DNA from 2 places in the Adlercreutzia sp. St.1H8 genome. Region 1 is predicted to be linked to the other one. Evidence: predicted binding sites of a transcription regulator. Region 1 holds the regulator's gene; the other holds the start of a gene.
What was found. Region 1 encodes HrcA, which represses chaperone genes, less so after heat shock. Its sites were predicted from a motif close to TNTTAGCANNCNNNNNNNNNGNNTGCTAANA; they were not measured.

Region 1 (6,286 bases):
CTGGCGCTTGGCTGGGCCGTGCCCACCGTCATCGGCGTGGGGCTCATCATGCTGACGAACAACACCTGCGACATCGAGAAGGACGTCGAGGCGGGGCGCCGGACCTTGCCGGTGCTGCTCGGGCGCGAGCGCGCGCGGCGCCTCTACCACGGGCTGCTCTACGCGTGGGTGGCGGCCATCGCGCTCATCGTGGCTGTGTGGTTCCCGCGCGGACTCGTGGTGGTGCTGTTCATGGTGCCCGCCGCCTACCCGCTCGTGATGGGGATGCGCAAGAACCCCCTGACCCCGCCGGCGCGCGTTGGCGCCATGGGGCAGATCTGCGGCCTCAACGTAGCGCTTGGCGCCTTCTACGCCTGCGCGCTCATGCTGTAGCGGAACGCGGGCGGGTGCTTGCCCCCCCTCGGGCGGGGGGGCGCGGCCCCAGCGTGGCGCCCGCCGCCTTCTGCGCCTGCGCGCTCATGCTGTGGCGGCCCTGTCGCGGGGGGAGGTGCGCCGGGACGGGGCGGGTTGGGGCGTCCTGCTGAGCTGGAGGTCGCGATTCGGCGGGTGGGCGGCCTTTCTGCTGCGGCTGGGCGAGCTGCCGCTTCGCCTTCGTCGGTCGCGCCGCCGCGCTGCCCTGGGAGGCGGTTTGCGGTCGGGCGGAGCCGCGGCCCTGCCGCTTTTCGCTTCGGCTGCCTCGCCCCAGGCGTAGCCTCGTCTCGGTTGATCGGGTGATGCCTTGCGGGCGATCTGGCCGCTTGCCTTTCGGTCGCGCTGCGTTCTTTGTCGGGCGAATACGAGTTTCTGGCCAATTTCATTACGCTTTACGCTAACGGGACGCACTCTGGCTGTTATCGCCGCACAGAGGGTTGGCGTTTCCCCAGGTCGCAGTCGCCTGGCCACGCCAGCGTCTCTCGACGGGTGCGTAAAACGTGGCGAAATTGGCCAGAAACTCCGAGGATGGCGGCGAATCGCCGCGATGAGGCGCTCCGTTCGTCAACCGGTCGCCTCTGCTTGTCGCAGGTGGGTGCGTCGCCCGCCAGCCAGGCGATCCTGCCTGGCGCGGCCAGCCGGGTGGCGTCTTCGCAGTGGCTCGGTCGCCCTCGCCGGTGGTGGGGCCAGCTGCCTGCGTCCGGAGAGTCGATGGCCTCTCCACCGCGGACGCCTTGGGGGGGCAGCCGGTTGCCGTAGCTTCCCCGGGCGGCCCGTTTCGGGTACGTCCAGCGGGCGGTTGGGCCCATCGCGCCGAGATGTCCCTCCTGGTCGCTTGGGTGGCGATCAGTTTCAGGCGGCCCGAGGCCGGGTGGCGCCCGGATGGGACGGAGCCGGCTGGGCTGCCGCGGCAGAACCAGGACTCCCGCCCCGAGGCGGAGACCAGCTGCAGCTGGCCGTCTGGGGCGACCCGTCCGCCGCCTCGTGGGCGGCTTCTGCGCAGCGCCGCCCAGACGGCGCCTGGCGCCTGGCGTCCGGCGGACGGTGCGGGCGGTTGCCTTCGGGCGTCCCTTCGCCCGCCGTCGGCTTGCTGCGGGTTTCTGGCCAATTTCGGCGTGCTTTACGCTAAGAAGACGCCTTTAGGGTGCTGCGCCGCGTAGAGGGGTCGGCGTTTTCCCAGGTCGTAGCCGTGCTGTTTCGTTGGCGACTCCTCAGCGCTGCGTAAAGCGCGGCGAAATTGGCCAAAAACCCGTATGGTCCCCCGCGGGCCGCCGTTTCTCGGCGGCGCGTTGCCCGAGCGCGCTGGCTTCGTCGAGGTGATGGGGTGCCCATGCCGTCGGGGTGCGTTGTTTCTGCCAAAATTCGAGGATATGCGCTCGTTTCGCGTTCGAAATGGCGGCGCAGGTAAGTTATCCGTGGCTTTTTCCTGGGAAGATGACGGGCACTCTAGCGCGGATCCCTCTTGGCGCGATGGCGAGCGGCGCACACCCTCTATTCTTGACGGAAACGCGTGGCGAAACCTGCGCGCTTGGGCTGGCGGAGGGGTGACGGGCGCGCGCCGGGCACCCGCCCCCGGCTTCCTTTGTGGCGCTTACGTTGAAAGTTAGCACTCGCTGGCGTCGGCTGCTAGAATACTTCCTCGTGGATGTGAGAGAACGCTCGAAGGGAAGGAGGCCCCATGCTCTCAGACCGCCGTCAGCGCGTGCTGAGCGCCCTCATCGAGGAGTACGTGGCCCGTGCGCTGCCCGTGGGGTCGCGCACCCTTACCGAGCGCTACGCCCTCGGCGTAAGCCCCGCCACCGTGCGCAACGACCTCTCGGCGCTTGAGGACGCCGGCTACATCACCCAGCCCCATACCTCCGCTGGGCGCGTTCCCACCGACGCGGGCTACCGCGCCTTCGTCGATGACCTGCTCTCCGGCGGCCTGGCCTGGGAGGAGGCGCCGCACCAGGACGTGGTCGACCAGCTGCGCGCCACCGCCACCGAGCTCGATGCGCTCATGGAGCAGACCTCGGCGGCGCTCGCGCGGCTCACCGACTGCCTGTCGGTGGTGGTGGCCCCCTCGCTCATGGCCGCACGCATCCGCCAGGTGTCGCTCGTGTCGCTCTCCGACCACCGCGCGCTCATCGTGCTCGTGGCCGAGGACGGCCAGGTGGCCAACCGCCAGGTGTCCTTCGCCGACGCGGTCGCGCCCGATACGCTCGCCCGCATCCAGGAGCTGCTGAACCGCCTGCTCGCCGGCCGCTCGCTCGCCGAGGCCCGTGCCGCCGCCCACGAGGCGGTGCCCGAGGCGCTCGCCGACCCGCTCGTGCGCCTGGTGCTCGAGGAGGTGGCTGCCTGCGTCCAGGAGTCCGGTCTTGGGCGCGCGCACCGCGTGGGCGTGAGCTCGCTTCTGCGCAAGCCGGAGTTTGCCCAGGCCCAGGCCCTTGCGCCCATCATGTCGGCGCTTGAGGACGACACGGTGCTCCTCCACGTGTTCGACGACGCCCTTGACGGTTCGTGCGCGCCCTGCGCGGTGCGCATCGGGCGGGAGAACGGCGCAGAGGCACTGGCGGGCGTGTCGGTGGTGGCCAGCCCCTACGGCTGGGGCGACGGCGCCGGGGTGGTGGCCGTCATCGGCCCCACCCGCATGGACTACAGCTTGGTTATCCGCGCGGTTCGCGCCGCGCAGCGCGTGCTCTCGGACGAGTAGCTGGCGCGCGACCTACGAGGAAAGGAAAGACCGGTCCTATGGCCAAGGATTTGTACGAGATTCTCGGCGTCAGCCGTGACGCGTCGGAGAGCGACATCAAGAAGGCGTTCCGCCACAAGGCGCGCGAGCTGCATCCCGACGTGAACAAGGCGCCGGATGCCGAGGATCAGTTCAAGGAGCTCAACGAGGCCTACGACGTGCTCTCCGACGCGCAGAAGCGCGCCCAGTACGACCGCTTCGGCACCATCCCCGGCGCCGCTTCGGCAGGCGCGGGCGGCTACGGCGGCGGCTACGTGGACCTGGAGGACCTGTTCGGCGCCGGCTTCGGCGGCATGGGCGACATCTTCTCCACCTTCTTCGGCGGCGCGGCCGGCGGTGGACGCCAGGTGCGCAAGAACGGTCGCGACATGGGCGTGGGCCTGCGGCTCACTTTGGATGAGGTGGCAGCCGGCGTGAAGAAGGAGATCGTCTACGATCGCCTGGCGCCGTGCCCCGACTGCGACGGCACGGGCCTCGGCCCGGATGGCGAGGAAGTCACCTGCCCCGAGTGCAACGGCCAGGGCCGCGTGGTCACCGTGCAGCACACCTTCCTCGGCGACATGCAGTCGGCCACCACCTGCCCCCGCTGCCACGGCATGGGCACCACCATCGAGAACCCGTGCCCCGAGTGCGAGGGGCAGGGCCGCGTGCCCGACCGCCAGCGCGTCACCGTGGAGGTGCCCGCCGGGATCCGCGACGGCCAGCAGCTGCGGGTGAGCGAGTTCGGCGAGGCCGGCATCCAGGGCGCGCCGGCGGGCGATCTCATCGTCACCTGTCGCATCCAGCCCCATGAGTTCTTCGAGCGCGACGGGGACGATCTGCACGCCCGCGTGTCGGTGCCCATGGTCCAGGCGGCGCTCGGCGCCGAGGTGGAGATCGACGGCATCATGGCTGATGAGAAGGTGGAGGTGCGCATCCCCGAGGGGTGCCAGGCCGGCCAGGTCATCCGCGTGAAGGGCCACGGCATGCCGCGTCTGCGCAGCGATGCGCGTGGCGATCTGTTCGCCCACGTGGACGTCGTCATCCCCAAGAAGCTCTCCAAGCGCGAGCGCGAGCTGCTCGAGGAGCTGGCCGTTGAGATGGGGGAGGACGTGGCCGACAACCGCTCGTTCCTCCAGAAACTGCGCGACGCCATCTAGGCTGGCGCACAGCGCGCGGCGATGCCGGCGAGCAGCCTTTCGGGCCGGCGAGCGCGCTAAGGGCGCCCTGCCTCGCGCCTGCGAACCCGCGCCCCGATGCCCGCGTTGCGCATCGGGGCGCTTTTGTCCCACTACCGACCTGCCGCGGCGCCCTTACGCCAGCGGCCTGCGGAAAGAAGGCCCCATGTCCCTGCACCGGTTCTTCCTCGATGACCAGGTGATCGCTGCCGAGCCTGAGGCGGTGTTCCCGCTGCGCCTGGCGGAGGGCGACGCCCGCCATGCGCGCGTGCTGCGGCTTGCGCCGGGCGAGCACGTGGCCGTGGTGGACGCCGCGTACGACTACTTCGAGTGCGAGGTGGTGCGTTCCGACGGCGGGCAGCTGGAGGTGCGCGTGGCGCGGCGCCTCGACGCGCCGGAGGAGGGGCCGCAGGTGCTGCTCGTCCAGGGCCTGGCGAAGGGCGACAAGATGGACGAGGTGATTCGCCACGCCACCGAGCTCGGCGTGGCCGGGTTCCTGCCGCTTGCCTGCGCGCGCAGCGTGGTGAGGCTGGACGAGAGGAAGGCGCGCTCACGTGTGGAGCGCTGGCAGGCCGTGGCGAAGAGCGCGGCCATGCAGTCGGGTCAGCCGCGGGTGCCCGAGGTGTGCGCGCCGGTGACGCTGGCCGAGGCGGCTGCGGCGCTCGCGGGAGCGACGGCGGTGCTCGTGTGCTGGGAGGAGGCCCCCGGCACGGCACGGCTGGCCGATGCGCTGCACGGCGCCCTCGAGACGCTGCGGATGCCCGCCGCCGACGCGCGCGTGGCCGTGGTGGTGGGGCCCGAGGGCGGCCTGACCCCTGATGAGGTGGACGCGTTGCTGGCGTGCAACCCGCGCGCGAGACTGGTGAGCCTGGGGCCGTCCATCCTGCGCACCGAGACCGCCGGCGTGGTGGCGCCGGCGCTCGTGCTCTACGAGCTGGGCGCCCTGGGCGGACGGGCGGAGCAGGCGTGACGGCGGGGGAGCGCCCTGAGGGCGTCGAGGTGAACGGGGGGTCGAGGCCGTCGGGTGAGGCGGTCGCTGGCGCCTCGGGCGCGCAGGCTGCGGTGGGCGGGGCTGAGCGGGCGCCGCGGTTCGCTATCGTGAACCTGGGCTGCAAGGTCAACCGCGTGGAGTCCGACGCCTTCGAGCGCACCCTGCGCGTCGCCGGCTGGACTGAGGGGCCCGAGGCTGGCGCCGACCTCGTGGTGGTGAACACCTGCACCGTCACCGGCGAGGCCGAGAAGAAGACCCGCAAGGCCGTGCGCCACGCCCTGCGCGCCGCGCCACGCGCCCGGGTGGTGGTGACCGGCTGCGCCGCCGCCATCGACCCCGCTGCCTTCGAGGCGCTCGACGCGCGCGTGGAGGTGGTGCCCAAGGCCCAGGTGGAGGCGCGCCTGTCGGCCCTGGCCGCCCTCCGGCCCGACGCGTCAGAGGCCCCCCGCATCGTCGCCGGCGTCCCGGAGGGCAGCGGCGGGCCGGCCACCCCTGCGGCTGGCGCCGCGCCTGCGGGCGCGTCCCGCGCCGCAGCCGAGCCATCTTCCGCCTCCCGTGCCCTTGGGCAGCGCGTGCGCGTGGGCATCAAGGTGCAGGACGGCTGCGACAACGCGTGCACCTACTGCATCGTGCACGTGGCCCGCGGCGCCGCCTGGTCGCGGCCGGCCGAGGAGGTGGCCGCCGAGGTCGTGGCCCTGGCCCGCGCGGGCATTCCCGAGATCGTGCTCACCGGCATCAACCTGGGCTCCTACGCTGACGAGGGGCTCACCCTGGCCGGCCTTTGCGAGCGCCTGCTCGACGCCACGGCCCGCCTGCACGCCCCCGGCCAGCCGCCCTGCCGCCTGCGCATCGGCTCGGTGGAGCCCCAGGATGTGGGCGACGACCTCATCGAGCTGCTGGCCCGCGCCGAGGGCCGCCTCTGCCGTCATCTGCACCTGCCGCTCCAGGCGGGGAGCAGCCGCGTGCTCGCGGAGATGGCGCGCCCCTACGACGCCG
Region 2 (6,286 bases), 710 kb from region 1:
TGATCATCGCGCTGTGCCTCAACGACCGGAATCCGGCCCCGGATCCCTCTCACGAGGCGGTCTCGACGGCCGACAGCATCCTGAAATACAAGATGCTCCTCGACCAGGGGGCCATCACTCCCGCCGAGTTCGACGCCAAGAAGGCGGCGCTGCTCGGCGTTGCCGCAGCCTCGGGCGCCTCTCCGGGCGTCCCCGGCGCGGGAGCCCAGCCGACCGCCGTCCCCGACGCAGGCGCTCCGTCCCAGCCGGCCGCCGCGGCGGGCACGACGATCCCCGCCGCGCCCAAGAAGCACCGAACCGGCTGCGTCGTCGCCGTCGTGATCGGCATCGTCCTGTTCATCGCCATCGCCGTCTTGGTCTGCCTCTTCATGTTCACCCGCGTCTGCGAAGTGCGCAGCGGGTCGATGGAGGACACCATCATGGCCGGCGATGGGGTGGCCGTCGAGAACGTCAGCTATCGGTTCGGCACGCCGCTGCCGGGCGACGTCATCGCCTTCCAAGATCCCGAGATCCCCGATCGCACCCTCTTCAAGCGCGTCGTCGCCACCGAAGGGCAGGTCGTCGACCTGGTAGACGGCCAGGTATACGTGGATGGCGCGCCCCTCGACGAGCCGTACACCGCCGGTAAGCCCACCTATCCGCTCACCCCCGCCTACGGCACGTCCATCACCTACCCGTACGAGGTCCCCGCCGGGCAGCTGTGGGTGATGGGAGACAACCGCACCAACTCGCAGGACTCCCGCTACTTCGGCGCCATCCCCGCGAGCTCCGTCATCGGCAAGGCACTGCTCTAGAAAGGAATGCCCCTATACTGCTCGACTCCGATGCTGACAAGCCCAATCCGGTTCTTTCGACCCTGGTGGTGATCGTCTGCCTGATTCTCCTGTTCTCGCTCTTCGTCTTCGCCTTCGCCTCGGCGCATGTCGCGGATCGCAAGGGCGAGGGCTATGCGACCTTCTTCTTCGTCGGGCTGTTCCTGGGCGCCTTTGGCCTCGCCATCGTGGCGGCGCTTCCCGACCGGCGCATCCAGCGCAGCCGCAATCTGGCCGAGGGACTGCTGGCCTGCAAGCAGCTGCTGGACGCCGGCGCCATCACGGCCGAGGACTTCGGGCAGATGCAGGCGAACTTCGCCGTGGAGATGGAGGACCAGCGACGCAAGAGCATCGTCCCGGAGCTGGTCGTGGGCATAGGCGCCGTCGTCATCGTGGCCACCATCGGCGCCGCGTTCGGGCTGCCGTTCTTCATCTCCCTCTTCTGAGGCGGGCACCTGCCCAGAGGCGCCCGCCTCAGAAGCGCTGCCCAGAAGCAGCGCCCACGGCGAAGAGCCCCACGGCGAAGAGCCCCACGGCGAACCCGCCTAGGCGAGCCTCCCGTCTCGAGCTCCCGTCTTTCCCCACCATGAGTGTTTCACGTGAAACATTCGTGCGCTAAAGCAAACGGCCCGTCGCAGGCGACACCTGTCCTCAGCACCCTACCCCCCCAACGCAAAGGAGGCGACCCTACGGGGTCGCCTCCTTCCGAGTTAGCTGCACGCGCGGCGCCGGGTGGCGCTTTGCGCGGGGTGCGTGTGGCGTCGACCGACGGCCGAGCACCGTACGCGGGTTGTGCGGGCGCGCGGCCTAGTACATGCCGCCGCCACCGCCCATGGCGCCGGCCAGGGCGGACAGGTCCGGGCCCTCGGCCGGGATCTCGTTGATGGTGGCCTCGGTGATGAGGATGAGGCCGGCCACGGACGCCGCGGACTGCAGCGCGGTGCGGGTGACCTTCACCGGGTCGTTGACGCCCATGGCGATCATGTCGCCCTGCTCGCCGGTCTTGTAGTTGCGACCCCAGCCGGCAGCCGCCTTCTTGACCTCGGCGACCTCGACAGAGCCCTCGAAGCCGGCGTTCTCGGCGATGCAGCGCAGCGGAGCCTCCAGGGCGCGGCGGATGATGTCGACGCCCACCATCTCCTCAGCATCGCCCTCGACCGCCTCCAGCGCGGGGATGGCGTTGATGAGCGCCACGCCGCCGCCGGCGACGATGCCCTCCTCGACGGCCGCGCGGGTGGCCTGCAGGGCGTCCTCGATGCGGGACTTCTTCTCCTTGAGCTCGGACTCGGTGGCAGCGCCCACCTTGAGCACGGCCACGCCGCCGGAGAGCTTGGCCAGGCGCTCCTGGAGCTTCTCGCGGTCGAAGTCGGAGTCGACGCGCTCCAGCTCGGCCTTGATCTGAGCGATGCGGTCGTCGATGGCCTTTTTGTCGCCCGCGCCGTCCACGATGAGCATGGTGTCCTTGGTCACCTTGACGGTCTTGGCGGTGCCGAGCATGTCGATGGTGGCGTCGGCCATGGTCATGCCGAAGTCCTTGTCCACCACCTGGGCGCCGGTGACGGCGGCCATGTCCTCGAGGATGCGCTTGCGGCGGTCGCCGAAGCCGGGAGCCTTGACGGCCACGCAGTTGAAGGTGCCGCGCAGCTTGTTGAGCAGGATGGTGGCCAGGGCCTCGCCCTCCACGTCCTCAGCGACGAGGAACAGCGGACGGCCGGACTTCATGACCTCCTCCAGCAGCGGAACCATGTCCTGGATGTTGGAGACCTTCTGGTCGGTGAGCAGGATGAAGGGATCCTTGAGCACCGCCTCCATCTTCTCCATGTCGGTGGCCATGTAGGGGGAGATGTAGCCGCGGTCGTACTGCATGCCCTCGACGATGTCCATCTCCAGGCCGAAGGTCTGGGACTCCTCCACGGAGATGGCGCCGTCCTTGCCCACGGCGTCCATGGCCTCGGCGATCTTCTCGCCGATCTGCGCGTCGCCGGCGGAGATGGTGCCGACGTTGGCGATCTGCTCCTTGGTGGAGACGGGGGTGGCGGCGTCCTTGATGGCGTCCACGACCACCTCGGTGGCCTTCTCGATGCCGCGGCGGATGCCGAGGGCGTCAGCGCCGGCGGTGACGTTCTTCAGGCCCTCCTTGACGATGACGTCGGCCAGCAGCGTGGCGGTGGTGGTGCCGTCGCCGGCGACGTCATTGGTCTTGACGGCGACCTCGCGGACGAGCTGGGCGCCCATGTTCTCGATGGGATCCTCCAGGTCGACCTCCTTGGCGACGGTCACGCCGTCGTTGGTGATGAGGGGGGCGCCGTAGGACTTCTCGAGGGCCACGTAGCGGCCCTTGGGGCCGAGGGTCACCTTGACGGCGGCGGCCAGCTTGTTGACGCCGGAGGCCAGGCCGCTGCGCGCGTCGGAGTCGAACTTGATTTCCTTAGCCATGGTTCAGCTTTCCTTTCATAGGTTCCAATAAAGAGAGGCAGGCTTTTCGTGGTGAGTCGCATGGCCCCGAAAGGCCGAGCCAGCGCGAGCTCAGCAACCTTACGGCTGCGTGCGAACCCGGCGAAGAGCTTGGGGGGGGGCAGGCGGCCGCCACGAAAGGCCGTCAGGCTGGTTAGGCGATGACGGCGTAGAGGTCGTCGGCGCGGAGGATGAGCACGTCCTCGCCGTCAACCGTGATCTCGGTTCCGCCGTACTTGCCGTAGATGACCTTGTCGCCCTCCTTGACGGGCATGGGGAGGTGCTTGCCGTCCTTGTCCAGCTTGCCCTCGCCGACGGCCAGAACGATGCCGGTCTGCGGCTTCTCCTTGGCATCATGGGCCAGGTACAGGCCCGACGCCGTGGTGACCTCGGCCTCGTCCTGCTTGATGATGACGCGATCGCCCAGGGGCTTCAAATTCATGATCTGCCTTCCTTTCGAGATGCTGTTCGGAGCGCGTGTCCAGTGCTTCATTTAACCACTCCGATTTAAGGAGTGCTAGCACTCTTGTTTAACGAGTGCTAAACAAGGGCCTATCATAGCAGTGGCAAAGGAGAATGCAAGCGGCAGAAGGAAATCTCAGCGAGACGCACTGAGATTTCAGAAGGTCGCCATATTTGGGGAGACGCGGCTTCGCGACGGCCCGCCCGACGCTGGGGCGGAAACGCCGCGACGCGAGGCACGGCGAGAGCACGTCCCGCAGGTCCCCGCGGCGCCGGGCGACCCGCCCGCCGCGAAGCCGGGCCCGCGGCGCGGTCGCAGAGCCGGCCAACCGCCCGCGCCGCCGACGGGTCGCTAGCTGTTTAGCGCCAAGACGTTGTTTACATTCCGATAGTGACAAATAGGGAGGACTCCGCGATGCTGTGAGTTGTCTAGGCTTACGGCGAAGGGGGCCCTCCCATGTCACAGCATCCTAACGCAAGGCTCACCCCGAAGGGGCGGGAGACCCTCGTCTCCCGCGTAAAAGCGGGCCTCGGCGTGGCCCGGACCGCCCGCGAGATGGGCGTGAGCCGCCAGACCGCCGCGAAGTGGCTGGCCCGCGCCGCCCGCGGGGAGCCGATGTCCGACCGCTCGTCCAGGCCGCGGCGCCTGGCGCGGGCAACCCCCTCGGAGGACGTCGAGCGGGTGGTCCGGGCGCGGTCGTCGATGCTCCTCGCCCCGCTCGCGCTGGCCGCCGAGACCGGCGTGCCCGCCCGCACCTGCGCCCGGATAGTCGCGCGCTCCGGCCTGCCCCGGCTCGCAGACGTCGACCGCGTGACCGGCGAGGTCCGCCGACGGGGGCCCGCCACGCCCGTCCGCTACGAGCGCGAGGGGCCCGGCGAGCTGCTCCATGTCGACGTCAAGAAGGTGGCGCGCATCCCCGACGGCGGCGGGCACAGGGCCCGGGGCCGCGGGTGCGGGTCGGCCCGGGGCTCCGGCAGCGCCTGCCTGCACGTGGCCGTCGACGACTTCAGCCGGGTCGCCTACGCCGAGCTGCTGCCCGACGAGCGCAAGGGGACGTGCCGGGCCTTCATGGAGCGATGCCTGGGCTTCTTCGAGGGGATGGGGGTGCGCGCCGAGCGCGTGATGACCGACAACGGCCCGGGATACAGGAGCCGTGACTTCAACTCCCTGCTGGAGGAGAGGAGGATCCGCCACGTCTTCACCAAGCCCTTCAGCCCATGGCAGAACGGCAAGGTCGAGCGCATGAACCGCACGCTCGCCCAGGAGTGGCAGTACGGCAGGGCGTGGGAGAGCGAGGCGGGGAGGGCGGCCGCCCTCCCCGCCTTCCTGGAGCGCTATAATTGGAACCGGCCGCACAGCGCCTGCGGGGGCCTGCCGCCCATGTCGCGCATCGTCGGCGTAAACAACCTATTGGCACACAACAGCTAGCGGGCGCTCGGCGCGATGAGGCCGCTCTCGTAGGCGAACACCACCAGCTGGGCGCGGTCGTGAGCGTCGGTCTTGGCCATGACGCGGGCCAGGTGCGTCTTGACGGTAGCCGGAGATATGACCAGGTCAGCCGCTATCTCCTCGTTGGAGAGGCCCCGTGCGGCCAGCATGAGGATCTCACGCTCGCGGTCGGTGAGCGTGGCAAGCGCCGCGCGCAGGGCATCGCCGCGCGCGCCCGTGCCCCAGCCGGCGCGCGGGCGCGCGGCCACGAACGTCTCCACGAGGCGGCGCATCACCGACGGCTGGATGAGCGCGTCGCCGGCGGCCACCACGCGAATGGCGGCGGCGATGTCGTCGGGGTCGGCGTCCTTGAGCAGAAAGCCGCTCGCGCCGGCCGCCAGCGCGTCGAAGACGTACTCGTCGATGTCGAAGGTGGTCAGCACGAGCACGTGGGTGCCGGCGAGCAGCGGGTTGCCTGTGATGTCGCGCGTGGCCTCGATGCCGCTTTTCTGCGGCATCCGGATGTCCATGAGCACCACGTCGGGCCGCAGCTCCTGGGCGCGCAGGACGGCCTCGGCCCCGTCGCGGGCCTCCCCCACCACGCGCAGCCCATCGTAAGATGAGAGGATGGCCTTGAAGCCGCTGCGCACGAGGTCTTGGTCATCCACCACCAAAACGCGGATGTCGTTGCTAGGCTCCATGGGAACCTCCTTCGTGGGTCGGGTCGAGCGGGATGCGGGCCTGCACGCGGAAGCCGCCGCCAACGCGCGGGCCGGCCTCGAAGGAGCCGCCGAGCAGGCGGACGCGCTCGCGCATGCCCTCGATGCCGTGGCCGCCGCCAGCCGCGCCTCCGGCGCCGGGATTCGGCGCCCCACGGCCGTCGTCGTCCACGAACAGGACAGCCGCGCCCGGCTCGACGGCCAGGCAGAGGGCCGCGCGGGTGGCGCCCGCGTGGCGCACGATGTTCGTGACCGCCTCGCGCGCGATGCCAAACAGCGCCACGTCCACGAAGGCGGGCACGGCCGCGCGATCGTAGGCCTCCTGCGCGAGGCTCGCCTTGACGCCGGCGCCCTCCAGGTAGGCCACCAGGTCAGCCATGCGGTCGGTGCCCTCGGTGGGCCGCACCTCG

Region 2: AC6I0Y_RS02145 (co-chaperone GroES) is a predicted target of HrcA. The motif match lies at 3,782-3,812, and genes of this name have one in related genera.

What each region holds. Positions count from the first base shown of each region.
Region 1 is NZ_AP039376.1:1,326,427-1,332,712, forward strand. Features, by position in the region: gene AC6I0Y_RS05015 (prenyltransferase) at 1-372, shown strand, start outside; gene hrcA (heat-inducible transcriptional repressor HrcA) at 2,090-3,103, shown strand; gene dnaJ (molecular chaperone DnaJ) at 3,142-4,281, shown strand; gene AC6I0Y_RS05030 (RsmE family RNA methyltransferase) at 4,466-5,269, shown strand; gene AC6I0Y_RS05035 (MiaB/RimO family radical SAM methylthiotransferase) at 5,266-6,286, shown strand, end outside.
Region 2 is NZ_AP039376.1:616,250-622,535, reverse strand. Features, by position in the region: gene lepB (signal peptidase I) at 1-794, shown strand, start outside; gene AC6I0Y_RS02155 (hypothetical protein) at 863-1,258, shown strand; gene groL (chaperonin GroEL) at 1,620-3,248, opposite strand; gene AC6I0Y_RS02145 (co-chaperone GroES) at 3,421-3,708, opposite strand; gene AC6I0Y_RS02140 (IS481 family transposase) at 4,186-5,157, shown strand; gene AC6I0Y_RS02135 (response regulator transcription factor) at 5,154-5,858, opposite strand; gene AC6I0Y_RS02130 (sensor histidine kinase) at 5,848-6,286, opposite strand, start outside.